Regions from separate parts of the Streptomyces sp. NPDC057474 genome, predicted to be linked through region 2. Evidence: riboswitches for the same ligand, from Rfam matches in the RefSeq annotation. Region 2 holds a riboswitch; each other region holds the start of a gene.

Region 1 (6,309 bases), on a different contig from region 2:
GGAGAGCGCGGTCGCGACGGAGCAGCTCGACGCCGGGCCCGTCGGTGTCGGCTCCAGGGTGCGCGTCACCCGGCACATCGGCCGCCGGGACATCCCGATGACCATGGAGCTCACCGAGTACGAGCCTCCGCGGGTCTGGGGCATGAGGGGCGTCGACGGCCCCGTCCGCGGTCACGTCCACGGCGAGATCATCCCCCTCGACGACGGCCGCCGCTCCCGCGTCACCGTCGAGGTCGGCTTCGACGGCAAGGGCATAGGCAAGGTCCTCGTCCCCCTCGTCGTCCGCCCCCAGATCCGCAAGGAACTACCCCGCAACGAGCAACACCTCAAGGACCAGCTGGAGCACACCGCGGCGTAGCTCCCGCGCGACGGCCGGCGCCCGCCACCGCATGGCCCGGTGCCACGGCACAGCTGTGGCCGCAGGTACACCTCAAATGATCTGCGACACTGGGAGGGTTATGCCTGCACCCGGAGAACTCACATTCGTCGCCCCCCGCGGAGCCAAGAAGCCGCCGCGGCATCTTGCTGATCTTTCGCCTGTGGAGCGTAAGGAGGCTGTTGCCGCGATCGGGGAGAAGCCGTTTCGTGCCAAGCAGCTCTCGCAGCACTACTTCGCGCGGTACGCGCACGACCCGGAGCAGTGGACCGACATCCCCGCGGGTGCGCGCACGAAGCTTCAGGAGGCCTTGCTTCCGGACCTGATGACGGTCGTGCGGCATCTGTCGACCGACCAGGAGACCACGCGCAAGACCCTGTGGCGGCTGTTCGACGGGACGCTCGTCGAGTCGGTGCTGATGCGGTACCCCGACCGGGTCACCATGTGCATCAGTTCGCAGGCCGGATGCGGGATGAACTGTCCCTTCTGCGCCACCGGGCAGGCCGGGCTCGACCGGAACCTGTCCACCGCCGAGATCGTCCATCAGATCGTCGACGGGATGCGGGCGCTCCGGGACGGAGAGATCCCCGGTGGGCCCGCGCGGCTCTCCAACATCGTCTTCATGGGAATGGGCGAGCCCCTCGCCAACTACAACCGGGTCGTCGGGGCCATTCGCCGGCTCACCGATCCGGAGCCGGACGGGCTGGGGCTGTCGCAGCGCGGGATCACCGTGTCCACGGTCGGGCTGGTGCCCGCCATCCACCGGTTCTCGGACGAAGGGTTCAAGTGCCGGCTCGCGATCTCACTGCATGCCCCCGACGACGAGCTGCGCGACACGCTCGTACCGGTGAACACGCGGTGGAAGGTGCGCGAGGTCCTGGACGCCGGGTGGGAGTACGCGGCCAGGTCCGGGCGTCGGCTGTCCATCGAGTACGCGCTGATCCGGGACATCAACGACCAGGCGTGGCGCGGTGACCGGCTGGGCCGGCTGCTCAAGGGCAAGCCGGTGCATGTGAATCTGATTCCGCTGAACCCGACTCCGGGGTCCAAGTGGACCGCTTCCCGGCCCGAGGACGAGAAGGCGTTCGTCGAGGCCATCGCCGCCCATGGGGTGCCGGTGACCGTACGGGACACCCGGGGGCAGGAGATCGACGGGGCGTGCGGCCAGCTGGCAGCCACCGAGCGGTAGACCGAGGGGCGGACCGCGGGGTAGCTCGTGGCCACCGGCAGGAGTCGGAATCCGGCCACGGGGTACTCTGACCTCCGTACACATCTTCATATTCCGACAGGGGAGCGCCACAGCGCTGAGAGTGCGGCAAGCGGGCCGCAGACCCTCTGAACCTCGCCCAGGTCATTCTGGGTAGGAAGTTCGGTCTTCACTCAAGCTGTTGCGCCCTGCCCGGGAGCCTTCGGAATCTCCGACGGTCCCGGGCAGGGCCGCGTCTCTTCCTGGTCACCCCCAGGAGGAATTCCGTGCACATCAGAACGTTCGTCGCCGCGGCCGTCGGCCTCGGGCTCGTCACGCTGTCCGCGTGCGGTTCCTCGTCCGACGACACCGGGTCGGGCGGCTCCAAGACCGTCACCCTCGTCAGCCACGGCTCCTTCGCCTACTCCAAGGACGTACTGAAGGCGTTCGAGAAGGAGTCCGGGTACAAGGTCAAGGTCCTCAAGAGCGGGGACGCGGGGCAGGCCGTCAACCAGGCGATCCTGACCAAGGACAACCCGCAGGGTGACGTCTTCTTCGGTGTCGACAACACGTTGCTGTCCCGCGCGCTCGACAACGGTCTCTTCCAGCCCTACGAGGCGAAGGGGCTCGACAAGGTCGGCGCCGAGTACCAGCTCGACAAGGACGAGCACCGGGTCACGCCCATCGACTCCGGTGACATCTGCGTCAACTACGACAAGGCGTACTTCAGCAAGAACAAGATCGAGCCGCCGCAGTCGTTCGACGATCTCGTCAAGCCCCAGTACAAGGACCTCCTCGTCACCGAGAACGCCTCCACCTCCTCGCCCGGCCTCGGATTCGTCCTCGGTACGGCCGCGAAGTACGGCGATGGGGGCGGGTGGGAGGGCTACTGGGAGAAGCTCAAGGCCAACGGCGTGAAGGTCGTCGACGGCTGGGAGCAGGCGTACTACCAGGAGTTCTCCGGGTCGACGGACGGCAAGAAGGCCGGCGGTGACCGGCCGCTCGTCGTGTCGTACGCCTCCTCGCCGCCGGCCGAGGTCGTCTACGCGGACCCGAAGCCGAAGACTGCGCCCACCGGGGTCGCGACCGGCACCTGCTTCCGGCAGATCGAGTTCGCGGGGCTGCTGAGCAACGCGAAGAACGCCGAGGGCGGCAAGGCGCTGATCGACTTCCTGATCTCGAAGAAGTTCCAGGAGGACATGCCGCTCAACATGTTCGTGTACCCGGTGGTCGAGGGTGCGTCCGTGCCCGCCGAGTTCACCGAGTACGGGCCCGCGGCGAAGGACCCCGAGACCATGGCGCCGGAGAAGATCGCCGAGAACCGTGACCAGTGGGTCAAGTCGTGGACCTCGCTCGTACTGAAGTAACCGAGGCGACCAAGGAGGCCGTGGCCGCACCGCGTGGACCCCGTCGGTCGGGGAGCGCGGCGCGGCTCGGGCTCATGGCGCTGCCCGTCGCGTTCTTCGGGGTGTTCTTCGCCTACCCCGTCGCCGCGATCGTCGTACGGGGGCTGAAGGTCGACGGGACCTGGGACCTCGGGCGGATCGGGGAGGTGCTGGGGGACTCCGGGATCCGGCACGTGCTGTGGTTCACCACCTGGCAGGCGCTTGTCTCGACCGCGCTCACGCTGCTGATCGCGCTCCCCGGCGCGTATGTGTTCGCGCGCTTCGATTTCAGGGGCAAGGACATTCTGCGGGCGGTCGTGACCGTGCCGTTCGTACTGCCGACCGTGGTCGTCGGTACGGCGTTCCTGGCGCTGGTCGGGCGCGGGGGGCTGTTCGACGAGCTGTGGGGCGTACGGCTGGACACGACGGTCTGGGCGATTCTGCTCGCGCATGTGTTCTTCAACTACGCGGTCGTCGTACGGACCGTCGGTGGGCTGTGGTCGCAGCTCGACCCGCGGCAGGAGGAGGCCGCGCGCATGCTCGGGGCATCGCCCCTGGCGGCCTGGCGGAGGGTCACGCTCCCGGCGCTCGCGCCCGCCGTGGCCGCCGCCGCGCTGATGGTCTTCCTCTTCACCTTCACCTCGTTCGGCGTGGTGCAGATCCTCGGCGGGCCGACCTTCTCGACGCTCGAAGTGGAGATCTACCGGCAGACCTCGGAGATCTTCGACCTGGCGACGGCCGCCGTGCTGACGCTCGTGCAGTTCGTCGCGGTCGGGCTGATCCTCGCCGTGCACGCGTGGACCGTACGACGGCGGGAGACCGCGCTGCGGCTGGTGGACGCGTCGCTCACGGCCCGGCGGCCGCGCGGGGCGGGCCAGTGGGCGCTGCTGGGCGGGGTCCTCGGCACCGTCGTCGTGCTGATCCTGCTGCCGCTGGGCGTGCTCGTGGAACGGTCGCTCGACGCCCCGGGCTTCGGCTACTACAAGGCGCTGACCAGCGGCGACAGTGGAATCTTCCTGGTGGCGCCGATCGAGGCGGTCGGCAACTCGCTCACGTACGCGCTCGCCGCGACCGCCATCGCCCTGGTGATCGGCGGGCTCGCCGCCGCCGCGCTCACGCGGCGGGCCGGCCGTCTCGTCCGGGGCTTCGACGCGCTGCTCATGCTGCCGCTCGGGGTGTCCGCGGTGACCGTCGGCTTCGGGTTCCTGATCGCGCTGGACGATCCGCCCCTGGATCTGCGGTCGTCCTGGATCCTGGTGCCGCTCGCCCAGGCTCTGGTGGGTGTGCCCTTCGTCGTACGGACCATGCTGCCCGTGCTGCGCGCGGTGGACGAACGGCTGCGGGAGGCGGCGGCCGTGCTCGGGGCGTCACCGTGGCGGGTGTGGCGTGAGGTCGATCTGCCGATGGTGCGGCGGGCGCTGTTGATCGCGGCCGGATTCGCCTTCGCCGTGTCGCTCGGGGAGTTCGGGGCGACCGTGTTCATCGCGCGCGCCGACAACCCGACGCTCCCGGTCGCCGTGGCACGGCTGCTCGGTCGTCCAGGCGACCTCAACTACGGCCAGGCAATGGCCCTTTCGACGATTCTGATGATGGTGTGCGCGGTGGCCCTGCTGGTGCTGGAGCGCCTCCGTACCGATCGCACGGGGGAGTTCTGATGTTGCTCAGGCTTGAGGACGCGACCGTACGGTTCGACGGGCGGCCCGTGCTCGACGCGGTCGATCTGGAGGTCGCCGAGCACGAGGTCGTGTGCGTGCTGGGGCCGAGCGGCAGCGGCAAGTCGACGCTGCTGCGGGTGGTCGCCGGGCTCCAACCACTGGATGGCGGGCGGGTGTTGCTCGGCGGGCGGGACCAGCGAGGCGTACCCGCGCACAAGCGCGGTGTCGGCCTGATGTTCCAGGATCATCAGCTGTTCCCGCAGCGGGACGTGGCCGGCAACGTCGCCTTCGGACCCCGTATGCACGGCGCTGCGAAGGGCGAACGGGCCGTACGTGTACGGGAGTTGCTGGAGCTGGTCGGGCTGCCCGGGGCCGCGCGCCGACGGGTCGGGGAGCTGTCCGGCGGTGAGCAGCAGCGGGTCGCGCTGGCCCGGGCCCTCGCCCCGCGCCCCCGGCTGTTGATGCTCGACGAGCCCCTCGGTCAGCTGGACCGGTCGCTGCGGGAGCGGCTGGTCGTCGAACTCCGGGAATTGTTCGGGGAGTTGGGGACGACCGTGCTGGCGGTCACGCACGACCAGGGTGAGGCCTTCGCGCTGGCCGACCGGGTCGTGGTGATGCGGGACGGGCGGATCGCCCAGTCCGGTACGCCTCTTGAGGTGTGGCAGCGGCCGGTGGACGAGTTCGTGGCCCGTTTCCTCGGCTTCGACAACGTGGTCGAGGCGACGGTGACCGGGGCGGTCGCGGACACGGCGTGGGGCAAGGTGCCGGTGCCGGAGGTCTCGCCGCAGGGGGCGTGCGCGCTGCTCGTGCGGCCCGCGGGGGTGCGGCTGGTCGACGTCGCCGACGGGCTGCGCTGCACCGTGGCCGCGCGTACGTTCCGGGGCACCCATGTCGCCGTGCACCTCCAGCCCGGGGGCGCGCCGCGACTGGAGGCGGCGTGCGCGCTGCGGGACGCGCCGGAGCCCGGGGACGAGGTCGGCGTGAGCTTCGACGCGGCCGAAATCGTCGTGCTGGGGGCCGGTCCGGCCGCATAAGGTCCGGCCCCATGGCGATGCGTACGCAAGGATCTCAGGCTTGGTACGACCGATACTGCGCGGAGATCGAGCTCCAGGTACGGCGGTTGAGGGACATCGTGACCTCCGGCGCCGATCTGTCGGCGACCGTGCCGACCTGTCCCGACCGGTCGCTGGAACAGCTTCTGCGGCACACCGGCGGCGCCCTGCGCTGGGTCGAACTGAACGTACGGACCCGGTCGAAGGAAGAGGTGCCCGAGCCGGACGTCGCGCTCTACGAGGGACCGGAGAAGCAGGGGAACCCGGCCGCGCTGGACGCGTGGCTCGCGGAGACCGGCGAGATGATCGTGGCCACGCTGCGCGAGGCGGGGCCCGAGGCGCCGGTGTGGTCGTGGGGTTGGGAGCACAGCGCGGGGTTCTGTGCCTGCCGGTTGGCCCATGAGCAGGTCATCCACGGCGCCGACGCCGCGCTCACCGTCGGCCGACTGGTCGAGGGTGGCGCCGGAGATCGCCGCCGACGCGATCGACGAGTGGCTGGAGATCGTCGAGTTCGTCCAGCGGACCAGGCCGCACGACGAGGCGGCCGAACTGCGCGGCCCGGGCCGCAGCATCCACCTCCACGCCACGGACACGTCCGCTGAAGTCGGCGCCGAGCGAAGTGAGATGGCGGCTTCCCCGCCCGAAGGGTGGGGGA
Region 2 (6,309 bases):
GCTGTGACCCGGATCGAAGGGCTGTGACAGGCGGGTGCGCGGCGGAACTCGTTCGACTGTTCGATTGGGGGCGGGGTGGCGTGAGATCCGACTCAGAACGCCGGGCGCTCCGGATCCAGCCGCGCCAGCCCCTCGCTCGGCGACGACGCCTCCGCGAAGTGGCGGCGGGGGATGCGGCCCGCCCGGTACGCGAGCCGTCCGGCCTCCACCGCGTGCCGCATGCCCTCGGCCATGAGGACCGGCTCCTGAGCCCGGGTCACGGCGGAGGCGAGCATGACCCCCGCGCACCCCAGCTCCATCGCGAGAGCGACGTCCGACGCCGTACCGGCACCCGCGTCGAGAATCACCGGCACGCGCGCGTGCTCGACGATCAGCTGGAAGTTGTGCGGGTTGCGGATGCCGAGCCCGGACCCGATGGGCGACCCGAGCGGCATGATCGCGGCACAGCCCACGTCCTCCAGCCTCCGCGCGAGCACGGGATCGTCGTTCGTGTACGGCAGCACGGTGAAACCGTCGTCGACGAGCGTCTCGGCGGCGTCGAGCAGCTCGATCGGGTCGGGCAGCAGTGTGCGCTCGTCGGCGATGACCTCCAGCTTGACCAGGGACGTACCGAGCGCCTCGCGCGCGAGACGGGCGGTCAGCACGGCCTCGCCCGCCGTGAAGCAGCCGGCCGTGTTGGGCAGCACCCGGATGCCCAGCCTGTCGAGCACGGACAGGACCGAGCCGTGCACGGTGGCGTTCACGCGGCGCATCGCGACCGTCGTCAGCTCCGTGCCGGAGGCCACCAGCGCGCGCTCCAGGACGTCGAGACTGGGCGCCCCGCCGGTGCCCATGATCAGGCGGGACGAGTAGGTCGTACCGCCGAGGACGAAGGGGTCGTCTGCCATGGGATCAGCCTCCTTGGACGGCGGTGAGAACCTCGACGCGGTCCCCCTCACAGAGGGCGGTGGTCGTCCACCGCGCGCGCGGGACGACGGTTTCGTTGAGCGCGGCGGCGACCCCGGAGGGGGACGCGGTGAGTGTCCGCACGAGCGTGTCGAGGGCCGTGCCGGGGGCGACCTGCCACCGCTCCCCGTTGACGAGGATGGTCAGTGTCCCGGTGGCGGCGCTCATACGGGCTGCTCCAGGAGTTCGCGGGCCGCGCCGGCGCGAAACCGCAGGGGGGTGAAGTCGCGTGCCTCTTCCGGCAGTTCACCGGTGGCGAGGACATGGGCCATGACGTCGCCGGTGACCGGGGTGAGGAGCACCCCGTTGCGGTGGTGGCCGGTCGCGAGGAGCAGGCCGTCGAGTCCGGTGGGACCGAGGAGCGGCGCGTTGTCGGGGGAGGCGGGGCGCAGGCCCGCGCGGGTCTCGGTGAGCGGGAGTTCGGTGATCCCGGGGACGAGTTCATGGGCGTCCCGCAGCAGTTCGTACACCCCGCCCGCGGTCACCGTGGTGTCCCAGCCCTGTTCCTCGCTGGTCGCGCCGACGACGAGTTCGCCGTTCTCGCGCGGCACCAGGTAGACGTGGCTGCCGCGCACCACGGCCCGCACGGTACGGCTCAGGAAGGGCGCGTACGGCTTCGGCACGGTCAGCCGCAGCACCTGCCCCTTCACCGGCCGCACCGGCGGCAGTACGTCGTCCGGGACCCCGGCGAGCCGACCGCTGAGGCTGCCGGCGGCGAGGACGATCTGCCCGGCGGACAGCCGGTCACCGTCGCCGACCCTGACCCCGACGGTCCGCTCCCGGACCACCGACAGCTCCTCGGCCCAGGTCCGGTGGAACACCACCCCGGCGCCCTCGCAGGCCGCGACGAGGGCCCTGGAGAGCCGCCTCGGGTCGATCTGGTGGTCCCCGTCGACCCGCAGTCCGCCGCGCACGCCCGGCGCGAGCATCGGCTCCAGGCGGCGGCAGTCGCGGCCGCTCAGCCACTGCGAGTCCAGGCCCGACCGGCGCTGCAGGGCGTGCAGTTCGCGCAAGTGGGCGCGGTCGTCGGCGTCGAGCGCGACGGCGAGCGTGCCGGAGCGGCGGTAGCCGAGGCCGAGGCCGGTCGCCTCCGTCAACTCGGCCGCGAAGTCCGGGTAGCGGCGCGCGGACTCCAGGTTGAGCCCCAGCAGCGTCTGCTCGCCGTAGTGCAGTTCGGTGACCGCGGCGAGCATCCCGGCCGCCACCTGCGCGGCTCCGCCGCCGGGCTCGGGATCGACCACGGCCGTGGCGAACCCGCGCCGCGCGGCCCGCCACGCCGTGACGAGCCCGATGATTCCGCCCCCCACGACGAGGACGTCTGACGTGTGCGTACGCGACATGGGCGTCCAGCCCCTCCCTTCGCCGGCATGACCCGGATCAGGTTCGTACGGTCGGAGGCCGCCAGCCTCCCTCTCAGCCCGGTGCGCCGGGCTCCCGCGAGTGCTTACGCTGGCCACCCTAGCCCGGCCCGCCCGCCCCAGTAAGGGAGCCCCCGTTGATGCCCCGCTCGCTCGACGGTCTCGTCCTCGCCCCCGTCGCGGACCAGGCCCCAGGTCAGGTGGGCACCCGCACCCGGTTCGCGTACCACGAGAAGGACGGCGAGATCTGGGCCGAGTACGCGGGCGGCGACGTCGTGCGCGGTCACCTCGTGGGCACGCGCGCGGGGGACCGGCTGGACTTCCGGTACGTGCAGCTGAAGACCGACGGGACCACCGCGTCCGGGCACTGCCGGTCCCTGGTGGTCGAGCTGGCCGACGGGCGGCTCCGCCTGGAGGAGACCTGGGAGTGGGAGTCGCAGCCGGGCAGCGGGACGAGCGTGGTGGAGCAGGTCGACGAGAGCGTGGACCGGCTCGGGGAGAGCGACCGTCGTCCCACCGGCTGACTGACTGAATGTCAGTTGTCTATGGTGATCGGGTGAGCGAGCAGACGCAACAAAGGGGCGGAACGCCGGCGCGGCGCGTGGTCGTCGTGGGCGCGGGCATGGCCGGGGTGCAGACCGCGGTCGCTCTGCGCGAACAGGGCTTCACCGGCGACGTGACGCTGATCGGCGCCGAGCCGCACCAGCCGTACGACCGGCCGCCGTTGTCCAAGGCCGTGCTGCTCGGCACGGCCGAGGGCTCCGCCTTCGACGTCGACTTCGAGGCGCTCGGCATCGAACTCCGGCTGGGCCGCGAGGTGTCGGGCCTGCGCCCCGCCGAGCACGAACTCGACACGGCCGCCGGGCCCGTCCCGTACGACCTCCTCGTCCTCGCGACCGGTGCGGAACCGATCCGGCTGCCGGGCGTCGAGGGCGTGCCCGGGGTGCATCTGCTGCGGACCCTGGACGACGCCGTGCGGCTGCGGCCCGTGCTGGCCCAGCAGCACGACATCGTCGTCGTGGGCGCGGGCTGGATCGGCGCCGAGTTCGCCACGGCCGCGCGCGAGGCGGGCTGTGCGGTGACGGTCGTCGAGGCGGCCGACCGCCCCCTCGCGGGCGCGCTCCCGGCGGAGGTGGCCGCGCCGATGACCGCCTGGTACGCCGACAACGGGACCACCCTGCGCACCCACGCGCGCGTGGCCCGCGTCGAGCCCGGGACGGCGGTCCTGGACGACGGAACCCGGGTGCCGGCCGGCGCGGTCGTCGTGGGGATCGGCGCGCGCCCGGCGACGGCCTGGCTGGCGGACTCGGGCATCGAGCTGGGCGCACACGGCGAGGTGCTGGCCGACGACCACCTGCGCACCTCCGCGCCGGACGTCTACGCCGTCGGCGACTGCGCCTCCTTCCCCTCGGGCAGGTACGGCCGACGCCTCCTCGTCCACCACTGGGACAACGCCCTCCAGGGACCCCGCACGGTCGCCGCGAACATCGTCGGCGAGACCCCCGAGGCCTACGACCCCGTCCCCTACTTCTGGTCCGAACAGTTCGGCCGCTTCGTCCAGTACGCCGGCGACCACGCCTCCGCCGACACCACCCTCTGGCGCGGTGACCCCACCGGCGCCGCCTGGTCGGTGTGCTGGCTCCGGGAGCGCCGACTGATCGCCCTGCTGGCGGTGGGCCGCCCCCGGGACCTGGCCCAGGGCCGCCGGCTGATCGAGGCGGGCACACCGTTGAACCCGGAACTGCTGGCGGACCCGGCCAGGCCCCTGAAGGCGGCGACGGCGTAGGGCAGCCCCTCTTTCCCGCTGCTCAGCGCTCTCCGTACCCCTCTGTCGGCCCCCGTCGAAGGCGGCTCGGCTACCCAGTGTCAGTCGTAGATGGCAGTCTTGGTGACGTGACCGAGATTGACGCAAAGATCGATGCTCTCGTCCCCGCGTGGCTGACGCTCCCCGACATCGCAGAGATGCTGGACGTCGAGGTGACGCGCGTACGGCAGCTGGTGAAGGAAGGCCAGCTCATCGCCGTACGCCGTGGTGAGAACCGCGCGCTGCACGTCCCCGCCGCCTTCATCGACGAGGACAAGGTGGTCAAGGGCCTGACCGGCACCTTGACCCTGCTGAGGGACGACGGCTTCACCGACGAAGAGATGCTGGAGTGGCTCTTCACTCCGGACCCGAGCCTGCCCGGAACCCCGGCCCAGGCCCTGAGCGAGAATCGCGGCACGGAGGTGAAGCGCCGCGCCCAGGCGCTCGCCGTCTGACCGGGAACATCCGAGAGATTCGTGACACAGCCGCCTGTGCGGCGTACGGGAGCCGGGGCCCGCGAGGGTCCCGGCCCCGTACGCCGCACCGACAACGCACCGCCAACGGGGGACCCGCGCATGCCCGACGCCGCCGCACAGCTCGCCGACGCCCGGCTCTACCTCTGCACGGACGCCCGTGAGCGCCAGGGCGACCTGCCGGAGTTCCTGGACGCGGTCCTGAGCGGTGGCGTGGACATCGTGCAGCTCCGCGACAAGGGCATGGAGGCCGCAGAGGAACTGGAGCACCTCCAGGTCTTCGCGGACGCGTGCCGGCGGCACGGCAAGCTGCTCGCCGTCAACGACCGCGCGGACATCGCGCACGCCATCGGTTCGGACGTGCTGCACCTCGGCCAGGGCGATCTCCCGGTCCCCGCCGCCCGCGCAGTCCTCGGTGAGGACGTCCTCATAGGCCGCTCCACCCACGCCGAACGGGAGGCCGTCGCCGCGGCCGTCCAGGAGGGCGTGGACTACTTCTGCACGGGCCCCTGCTGGCCCACCCCCACCAAGCCCGGCCGCCACGCCCCCGGCCTGGACCTCGTCCGGTACACCGCCGCCCTCGGCACCGACCGCCCCTGGTTCGCCATCGGCGGCATCGACCTCGGCAACCTCGACGAGGTCGTCGAGGCGGGCGCCCGCCGGGCCGTCGTCGTCCGGGCGATCACGGAGGCCGACGACCCCGGAGCCGCCGCGGCGGAGTTCACCAAGCGCCTCGGCGCCCTCTAGGCGGCCCCCGCTCCCGGCCCGCGGCTGTCCGAGGCGTGGACAGCAGGTCGGCAAAACGGACAAAAATCCCAGCTCTGGTTGGGGGACGGCCCCGACCTGACTAACCTGCCGGTATGGCCCTAGGAACCGCTTCCACCAGGACTGATCGCGCACGCACCGTGCGTGACATGCTCGCCACGGGCAAGACCACGTACTCGTTCGAGTTCTGGGCGCCCAAGACGGAGAAGGGCGAGCGGAACCTGTGGAACGCCCTCCGCAGGATCGAGGCGGTCGCCCCCAGCTTCGTCTCCGTGACGTACGGCGCGGGCGGCTCCACCCGGGCCGGCACGGTGAAGGCGACCGAGCAGATCGCCGCCGACACCACCCTCACCCCGGTCGCCCATCTCACCGCCGTCAGCCACTCCATCGCCGAGCTGCGCAACATCATCGGCCAGTACGCGGACGCCGGGATCCGCAACATGCTCGCGGTCCGCGGCGACCCGCCCGGCGACCCCATGGGCGAGTGGGTCGCGCATCCGCAGGGCCTGACGTACGCCGCCGAACTCGTCCAACTCATCAAGGAATCGGGCGACTTCTGCGTCGGCGTCGCGGCCTTCCCGGAGATGCACCCCCGTTCCCCGGACTGGGACAGCGACGTGGCGCGCTTCGTCGACAAGTGCCGCGCCGGCGCCGACTACGCGATCACGCAGATGTTCTTCCACCCGGACTCGTACCTGCGTCTGAGGGACGCGGTAGCCAAGGCCGGCTGTGAAACCCCCGTCATTCCCGAGGTCATGCCCGTCACCAGCGTGAAGATGCTGGAACGGTTGCCGCAACTCAGCAACGCCGCCATCCCGGACGCCCTGAAAGAGCGGATCGTCACAGCCAAAGACGATCCGGTCGCTGTACGCTCCATTGGCATCGAGTTCGCCACGGAGTTCTGCGCGAGGCTGCTGGAAGAGGGAGTCCCCGGACTTCACTTCATCACTCTGAACAACTCCAC
Region 3 (6,309 bases), on a different contig from region 2:
GCTCGGAGGACGGCGAGGACGGCACGGGCCCCTCGGTCGACGGGCCGTTCACCTATGCGGACGGTCTGGCCGTCGCCATGGACGGCGGCGTGACCATGGCTGGAAAGCTGCTGGTCCAGGAACTTCCGCTGCGTACCTGAGCCTTCAACGGGCAGGCGTTTGGCGTCGGAAGACTTCGCTGGCCAGGGGCCAATTTTTTCAAACCCCCTGTCACCGCCTGCCGTCACCGCTCTACCATCGGCTTATCCGTAGCAGGCTCCCCTCCGTTTCTGCCCGACGGCTCGTCAGCATGCCGAGCCACAAGCCCTACGGAGCATCGGGGGATGCACATGAACAGCGTTCCGCAGCACCTGCTCAGTGAGGACCGCCAGGAGTACGAGCGGATCCTCGGCGAGGCGCTGCGCTCCGCACCACACCGCCCGGAATTCGCCGCCGGCCTCCAGCGGCTCAACCCCGAACAGCTGCGCACCATGGCCCTCAACGCCACGGCGATCATCACGGCCGCCGCGACGACCGAATACCAGTACTACGTAAAGGTCCGCGACGAATTCCGCAGCCCGTCGTCGGCCACCGCACCCGCCCATGAGGGGACGGCATCCGGCTCCAGCGAACCGGACGGCACCGCGGTGGGACTCGCGGCCACCGTCGGCGAGGTCACCGAGGCGGCCGGCGCGGGCGCCGGTGCCGTCGCCGCGGTGCTCGCTCCCGTCCTGGCCGGAACCGCCGCGGTGCTCTTCCTGCTCGTGGGGTACGGCATGAAGGTCCTCGACCCCGAGCGAGCGATCGCCGAGACGCTCCTCACCACAGGGTGGGTCTTCGGCGCGGTCACCGCGGCGGCGATCCTGGTGGCCGCCGTCGGCCTCCTGCTCACCGCCCTGCGTAACAACGCCACCGCCCTCCTGGACGACGGAACGCGCAGCGAGCTGAACGAGGAGGTGACCCGGGCCAGGGAAGCCTGGCGCGAAGCGCTCCGGGAGCGCGGCATCCTGCCGTTCCTCCGCGACGCCCTGGCGAATGCGGGCCCGGCGGCGCGGAGCGAGCCGGACCGGCCGGCCCCGCCCAGCCGCATGCCGCACCTCGGCTACAACCGCCCGAGCTTCAGCAGCAGCCCGGACAGCGGCAGCACCGGTTCCCGCCCCAGCTACAGCAGCCCGGACTTCTCGAGCCCGGACTTCGGCGGCCCTGAGCACCATCCCGAGTAGCGCCCGGGCTCCGGCCGCCGCCCCGGAAACCACCGGGCTTCGGCGGCCACCCGGCACGATCCGGCCCTCGGCCGGAACAGCCCCACGGCACCCCCCACCCGCGGCGGCGGGCTCTCCCGGCAACCGGCCGGAAGAGCACCGCTCGTCGCACGGGCAGCGGCAGCGGCAGCGGCAGCGGCAGCACGACCGGACCACGGCCGCCGTCCGCGCGACTCTCGGCGCCGACGCGTCTCAGTCCGCCATCGGCAGATAGACCCGGTTCCCCGCCTCCGCGAACTCCTTGGCCTTCTGAGCCATACCCGCCTCGATCTCACCCCGGGAACCGCCGTGTTCACGACGGATGTCCTGGGAGATCTTCATCGAACAGAACTTGGGTCCGCACATGGAGCAGAAGTGGGCCGTCTTGGCCGGCTCGGCCGGGAGGGTCTCGTCGTGGAACTCACGGGCCGTGTCGGGGTCGAGGGCCAGGTTGAACTGGTCCTCCCAGCGGAACTCGAAGCGGGCGTCCGACAACGCGTCGTCCCACTCCTGTGCGCCCGGATGTCCCTTGGCGATGTCCGCCGCATGGGCCGCGATCTTGTAGGTGATGACGCCGGTCTTCACGTCGTCACGATTGGGCAGCCCCAAGTGCTCCTTGGGCGTCACGTAGCAGAGCATCGCAGTGCCCCACCACGCGATCATCGCGGCCCCTATGCCTGAGGTGATGTGGTCGTACGCCGGTGCGACGTCCGTGGTCAGCGGGCCGAGCGTATAGAACGGAGCCTCATCGCAGATCTCTTGCTGCAGGTCGATGTTCTCCTTGATCTTGTGCATCGGGACATGTCCCGGGCCCTCGATCATGGTCTGCACATTGAAACGCTTCGAGATCCGGTTGAGTTCCCCGAGCGTGCGCAACTCCGCGAACTGCGCCTCGTCGTTGGCGTCCGCGATGGAGCCCGGCCGAAGGCCGTCGCCGAGCGAGTATGTGACGTCGTAGGCGGCGAGGATCTCGCACAGTTCCTCGAAGTTCTCGTAGAGGAACGACTCCTTGTGGTGCGCCAGGCACCAGGCCGCCATGATCGAGCCGCCGCGCGAGACGATGCCGGTCTTGCGGTTCGCGGTGAGCGGCACATACGCGAGGCGCACGCCCGCGTGGACCGTCATGTAGTCCACGCCCTGTTCGGCCTGCTCGATGACCGTGTCCCTGTAGATCTCCCAGGTCAGCTCCTCGGCCTTGCCGTCTACCTTCTCCAGCGCCTGATAGAGCGGCACCGTGCCGATGGGGACGGGGGAGTTGCGCAGCACCCATTCGCGAGTGGTGTGGATGTTCCGGCCGGTGGACAGGTCCATGACCGTGTCGGCGCCCCAGCGGGTCGCCCAGGTCATCTTTTCGACCTCCTCCTCGATGGAGGAGGAGACCGCGGAGTTGCCGATGTTGGCGTTGACCTTCACGAGGAACCGTTTACCGATGATCATCGGCTCGATCTCCGGGTGGTTCACGTTCGCGGGCAGTACGGCCCTGCCCGCGGCGATCTCCTCGCGGACGACCTCCGGCGAGACGTTCTCCCGTACGGCCACGTACTCCATCTCGGGGGTGATCTCCCCGCGTCGTGCGTACGCGAGCTGGGTCACCGGCCGGCCGTCACAGCTCCGGCGCGGCAGTCGCGGCCGCCCCGGGAAAACCGCGTCGAGGTTGCGCAGCCCGCCACGCGGCGAGGTGTGCTTGATCCCGTCGTCCTCGGGGCGGACGGGACGGCCCGCGTACTCCTCGGTGTCTCCCCGGGCTGTGATCCAGTTCCCGCGAAGGGGTAGCAGTCCCCGCCTGACGTCGGTCTCCGCTGACGGATCGGTGTACGGGCCGGAGGTGTCGTACAGGGTGACGGACTGCCCGTTGGTGAGGTGCACCTGGCGGACCGGCACCCGCAGATCGGGGCGCGAACCCTCGATGTACGCCTTGTGCCAGCCGATGGACTTCCCGGCCTCCAGAGGCTGTTCGCCCTGGTTCGTTTCGCCCTCGGACGAGGCAGATGTCCCGTCCGTCTGGCTGGAGGCAGGCGTGCGTGTGTCCTCGATGGTCATGAGACCTACTCCCTACGCCGGCATTACCCGGTAACAGGTTCAGCGGTCGACGCAGCGATTTCCGCCCGACGATGTTCCACGTGAAACATCGCGTCTGCGGAGGTCAGCGCCCTCTCAGCCCGGTGCTCCGAGCTCCCGCGTGTGCAAAGGTGCCTCCACGCTAGCGGCAGATGTGGCGCGGTGAACAGTGGGCATCGCTCGTTCTTGCGATGATCGGTCGGTGACCACGACGCAGCAGCCCCCGCCTCCGCCCCCCGAGCCGCCCCACGGCCATGGCCCCGGAAACGGCCATGGGCATGGATCCGACTGTGGCCACGGCTACGGTTCCGGCGGCAGCCACGGTTCCGGGGGTGGCCACGGCTCTGGAGGCGGCCATGGCCCCGGTGACGGACATGGCCAAGGCCCGTCCTCCGCCGGCGGCCACGGCCATTCCCACAGCCACGGGCCCGCCGCGCCTGTTTCGCAGCACCTTCGCAAGGTCATCGCGGCGGTGCTGATCCCCTTCGCGACCGCGGTCGTCGTGGGCCTCGTCGTTCTCTGGCCCGGCGGCGCCCCGGCGCACGAGCGCACCGGGGTGGGCTTCGATCGGCAGACGCAACAGGCCACCGTCACCAAGGTCGAAGAGGTCGACTGCTCGTCGGTGAACGCGTCGGGAGACACCCCGACCGGCGACACGTCCACCGCCGAGGGCTCGTCCGCCCAGCAACAAGCGAACGGCACCTGCAAGAAGGCCACGATCCGGGTCGACACCGGCGACGACAAGGGCCGAACGTTCACGGAGATCGTTCAGCCGGACCAGTCACGGCAGTTGGAGCAGGGCCAGGAGGTCGTAGTCGCGTACGAACCCGCCGCACCCAAGGACCTGCAGTACTCGGTCACCGATGTGAACCGGAAGGTCCCGATGGCGCTGCTCGCCGGGATCTTCGCGCTCGTCGTCGTGGTGGTGGGTCGGCTGCGCGGTGTCATGGCCCTGGTCGCACTGGCCATCAGTTTCCTGGTGCTGACCCTCTTCATCCTGCCGGCCATCCTGCAGGGCTCGAATCCGCTGGTGGTGGCGGTGGTCGGGGCGAGCGCCATCATGCTGATCGCGCTGTACATGTGCCACGGGCTCTCGGCCCGCACATCGGTCGCGGTGATCGGCACCCTGATCTCGCTGCTGCTGATCGGCCTGTTGGGCTCGCTGTTCATCGGCTGGGCCTATCTGACCGGCAACACGGACGACAACACCGGCCTGATCCATGGGCTGTACCCGACGATCGACATGAGCGGTCTGCTGCTCGCGGGCGTCATCATCGGTTCGCTCGGTGTGCTCGACGACGTTACGGTCACACAGACGTCGGCGGTCTGGGAGCTGCACGAGGCCAATCCGGCGATGGGCTGGCGGGGGCTGTACCGCGCGGGTATCCGGATCGGCCGGGACCACATCGCCTCGGTGGTCAACACCCTCGTCCTCGCCTACGCCGGCGCCGCACTGCCGTTGCTGCTGCTCTTCTCGATCGCACAGAGCAGTGTCGGCACGGTCGCCAACAGCGAGCTCGTCGCCGAGGAGATCGTGCGCACGCTCATCGGCTCGATCGGCCTGGTGGCCTCGGTGCCGGTGACCACCGCGCTGGCCGCCCTGGTCGTCTCGGCCGACCGCCCGGGTGCCCCGCAAGCGGCGGCCGTCCCCGCTCCGGCACGTGGGGGAAGAGGCCGCCGCCGGAAGCGCTGAAGCGTTACGGCACCCTGGCGCCGTAACGGTTCAGCCCGCGCTCTGCTCTTCCGCCAGGATGCGGTCCAGAGCCTCGTCGAGCAGCGTGTCGAAGTCGGCGAGGGAACGCTCCTGCCCGAGCGGCACCAGCTTGTCCGTACGGTCCAGGAAGGCCACCAGGGGCGCTGTCCCGACCCGGAACATCGCCTGGTCGGTCCCCACCTGAAGCCGGATCAGGACTTCGCCGAACGTCTCCGGATCGGCGGGCGCGATGTGGACGTCCCCGTCCCCGCATGGCCGCCCCACGCCGTCGATGAGCAGCTCCCGCCCGAACGCCCAGGTCACCGGAGCATCGCCGGGCAGGTGGAAGGTCAGCCGCACGGCATAGGGATCGCAGGTCTCGTAACGCAGCTCCACCGGGATGCGGAAGGAGAGCTCCTCCGAGACGAGGAAGCTCATCATGACCTCTGCCTGTACCGACTCGCGCATCGCCTACCCCGCCGTGTTCGTCGACTGGCCAGGAATCATCCGCCTGACACCCCTGGAAGTTTGCTGAAAGTACACGGGAGATCACAAGGAGTGATTTTTCAGATGCTGATAGAGATCGCGAGTGTCCCTAGTAGCTTTCCGATCTCGGTCTGCAATTGATGGGCGGCGGGCAGCAGCCTGTCCGCCTGATGCGAGGGCAGCGAGATGGCAAGGGTCCCGGCGGTCGTCCCCGCGGTGATGGGAATCGCGGCGGAGACCGTCCCGAGGGCGTACTCCTGCCGCTCGACGACCGGTTCCATCCGCCCGATCCGATCCAGGCGCCGTAGCAGCGTCTCGTCGTCACGGACCGTGTACGGGGTGAGCGACTGCACCGGATAGCGGTCCAGGTGGTCGCGGCGGGCCTCGTCGCTCAGTTGGGACAGCAGACACTGCCCGATGGCGTGTGCGTGACCCGTCTCACGGAAATCGGCCCACTCCTCGACGGCCGGGGTGTTCGGGCTGTCGGCGACGCACATGACCTCGATCTCGCCGTCCCGGTAGATCGCGAAGTAGACGGGTACGCCGAGGGCGTCCCGCCAGTGCGCCAGGGCCTCGCCCACCGTGCTGCGACGTTTCTGCTGTGCTCCGCTGCTACTCAGCCGCTCGGCCGCCTCGCCGAGGAAGAACAGGCCCTTCTCCCGGTGCAGATAGCCCTCGTGCACCAGGGTGCGGAGCAGGTGGTACGCCGTGGGCAGCGCGAGCCCGGCGTCCCGCGCCAACTGTTTGGCGGGCGCCCCGTGCTCCCGCGCTGCGACGGCCTCCAGCAGCCGCATCGCCCGCTGCACGGAGCCGATCAGGGTGCCGGAGTTCGCCTCCGACACGGTCGGCGAT

The links. A riboswitch is a leader RNA that binds a small molecule or an ion and turns the genes downstream of it on or off. The one in region 2 is predicted to bind thiamine pyrophosphate.
Region 1: linked by a shared signal. The riboswitch ahead of ACFU53_RS19530 (thiamine ABC transporter substrate binding subunit) and the one ahead of thiO (glycine oxidase ThiO) in region 2 are both predicted to bind thiamine pyrophosphate.
Region 3: linked by a shared signal. The riboswitch ahead of thiC (phosphomethylpyrimidine synthase ThiC) and the one ahead of thiO (glycine oxidase ThiO) in region 2 are both predicted to bind thiamine pyrophosphate.

Annotation. Positions count from the first base shown of each region.
Region 1 is NZ_JBHVDX010000062.1:36,815-43,123, reverse strand. It holds gene ACFU53_RS19540 (SRPBCC family protein) at 1-358, shown strand, start outside; gene rlmN (23S rRNA (adenine(2503)-C(2))-methyltransferase RlmN) at 459-1,565, shown strand; TPP riboswitch at 1,654-1,761, shown strand; gene ACFU53_RS19530 (thiamine ABC transporter substrate binding subunit) at 1,850-2,929, shown strand; gene ACFU53_RS19525 (ABC transporter permease) at 2,905-4,602, shown strand; gene ACFU53_RS19520 (ABC transporter ATP-binding protein) at 4,602-5,636, shown strand; partial or broken gene ACFU53_RS19515 (maleylpyruvate isomerase N-terminal domain-containing protein) at 5,654-6,309, shown strand, end outside.
Region 2 is NZ_JBHVDX010000207.1:7,492-13,800, reverse strand. It holds gene ACFU53_RS37875 (thiazole synthase) at 93-887, opposite strand; gene thiS (sulfur carrier protein ThiS) at 892-1,113, opposite strand; gene thiO (glycine oxidase ThiO) at 1,110-2,285, opposite strand; TPP riboswitch at 2,283-2,393, opposite strand; gene ACFU53_RS37860 (hypothetical protein) at 2,444-2,827, shown strand; gene ACFU53_RS37855 (NAD(P)/FAD-dependent oxidoreductase) at 2,860-4,089, shown strand; gene ACFU53_RS37850 (Rv2175c family DNA-binding protein) at 4,197-4,562, shown strand; gene thiE (thiamine phosphate synthase) at 4,683-5,327, shown strand; gene metF (methylenetetrahydrofolate reductase [NAD(P)H]) at 5,441-6,309, shown strand, end outside.
Region 3 is NZ_JBHVDX010000023.1:48,329-54,637, forward strand. It holds gene ACFU53_RS09495 (metallophosphoesterase) at 1-140, shown strand, start outside; gene ACFU53_RS09500 (hypothetical protein) at 324-1,202, shown strand; gene thiC (phosphomethylpyrimidine synthase ThiC) at 1,434-3,260, opposite strand; TPP riboswitch at 3,253-3,409, opposite strand; gene ACFU53_RS09510 (YibE/F family protein) at 3,481-4,971, shown strand; gene ACFU53_RS09515 (SsgA family sporulation/cell division regulator) at 5,002-5,439, opposite strand; gene ACFU53_RS09520 (IclR family transcriptional regulator) at 5,538-6,263, opposite strand.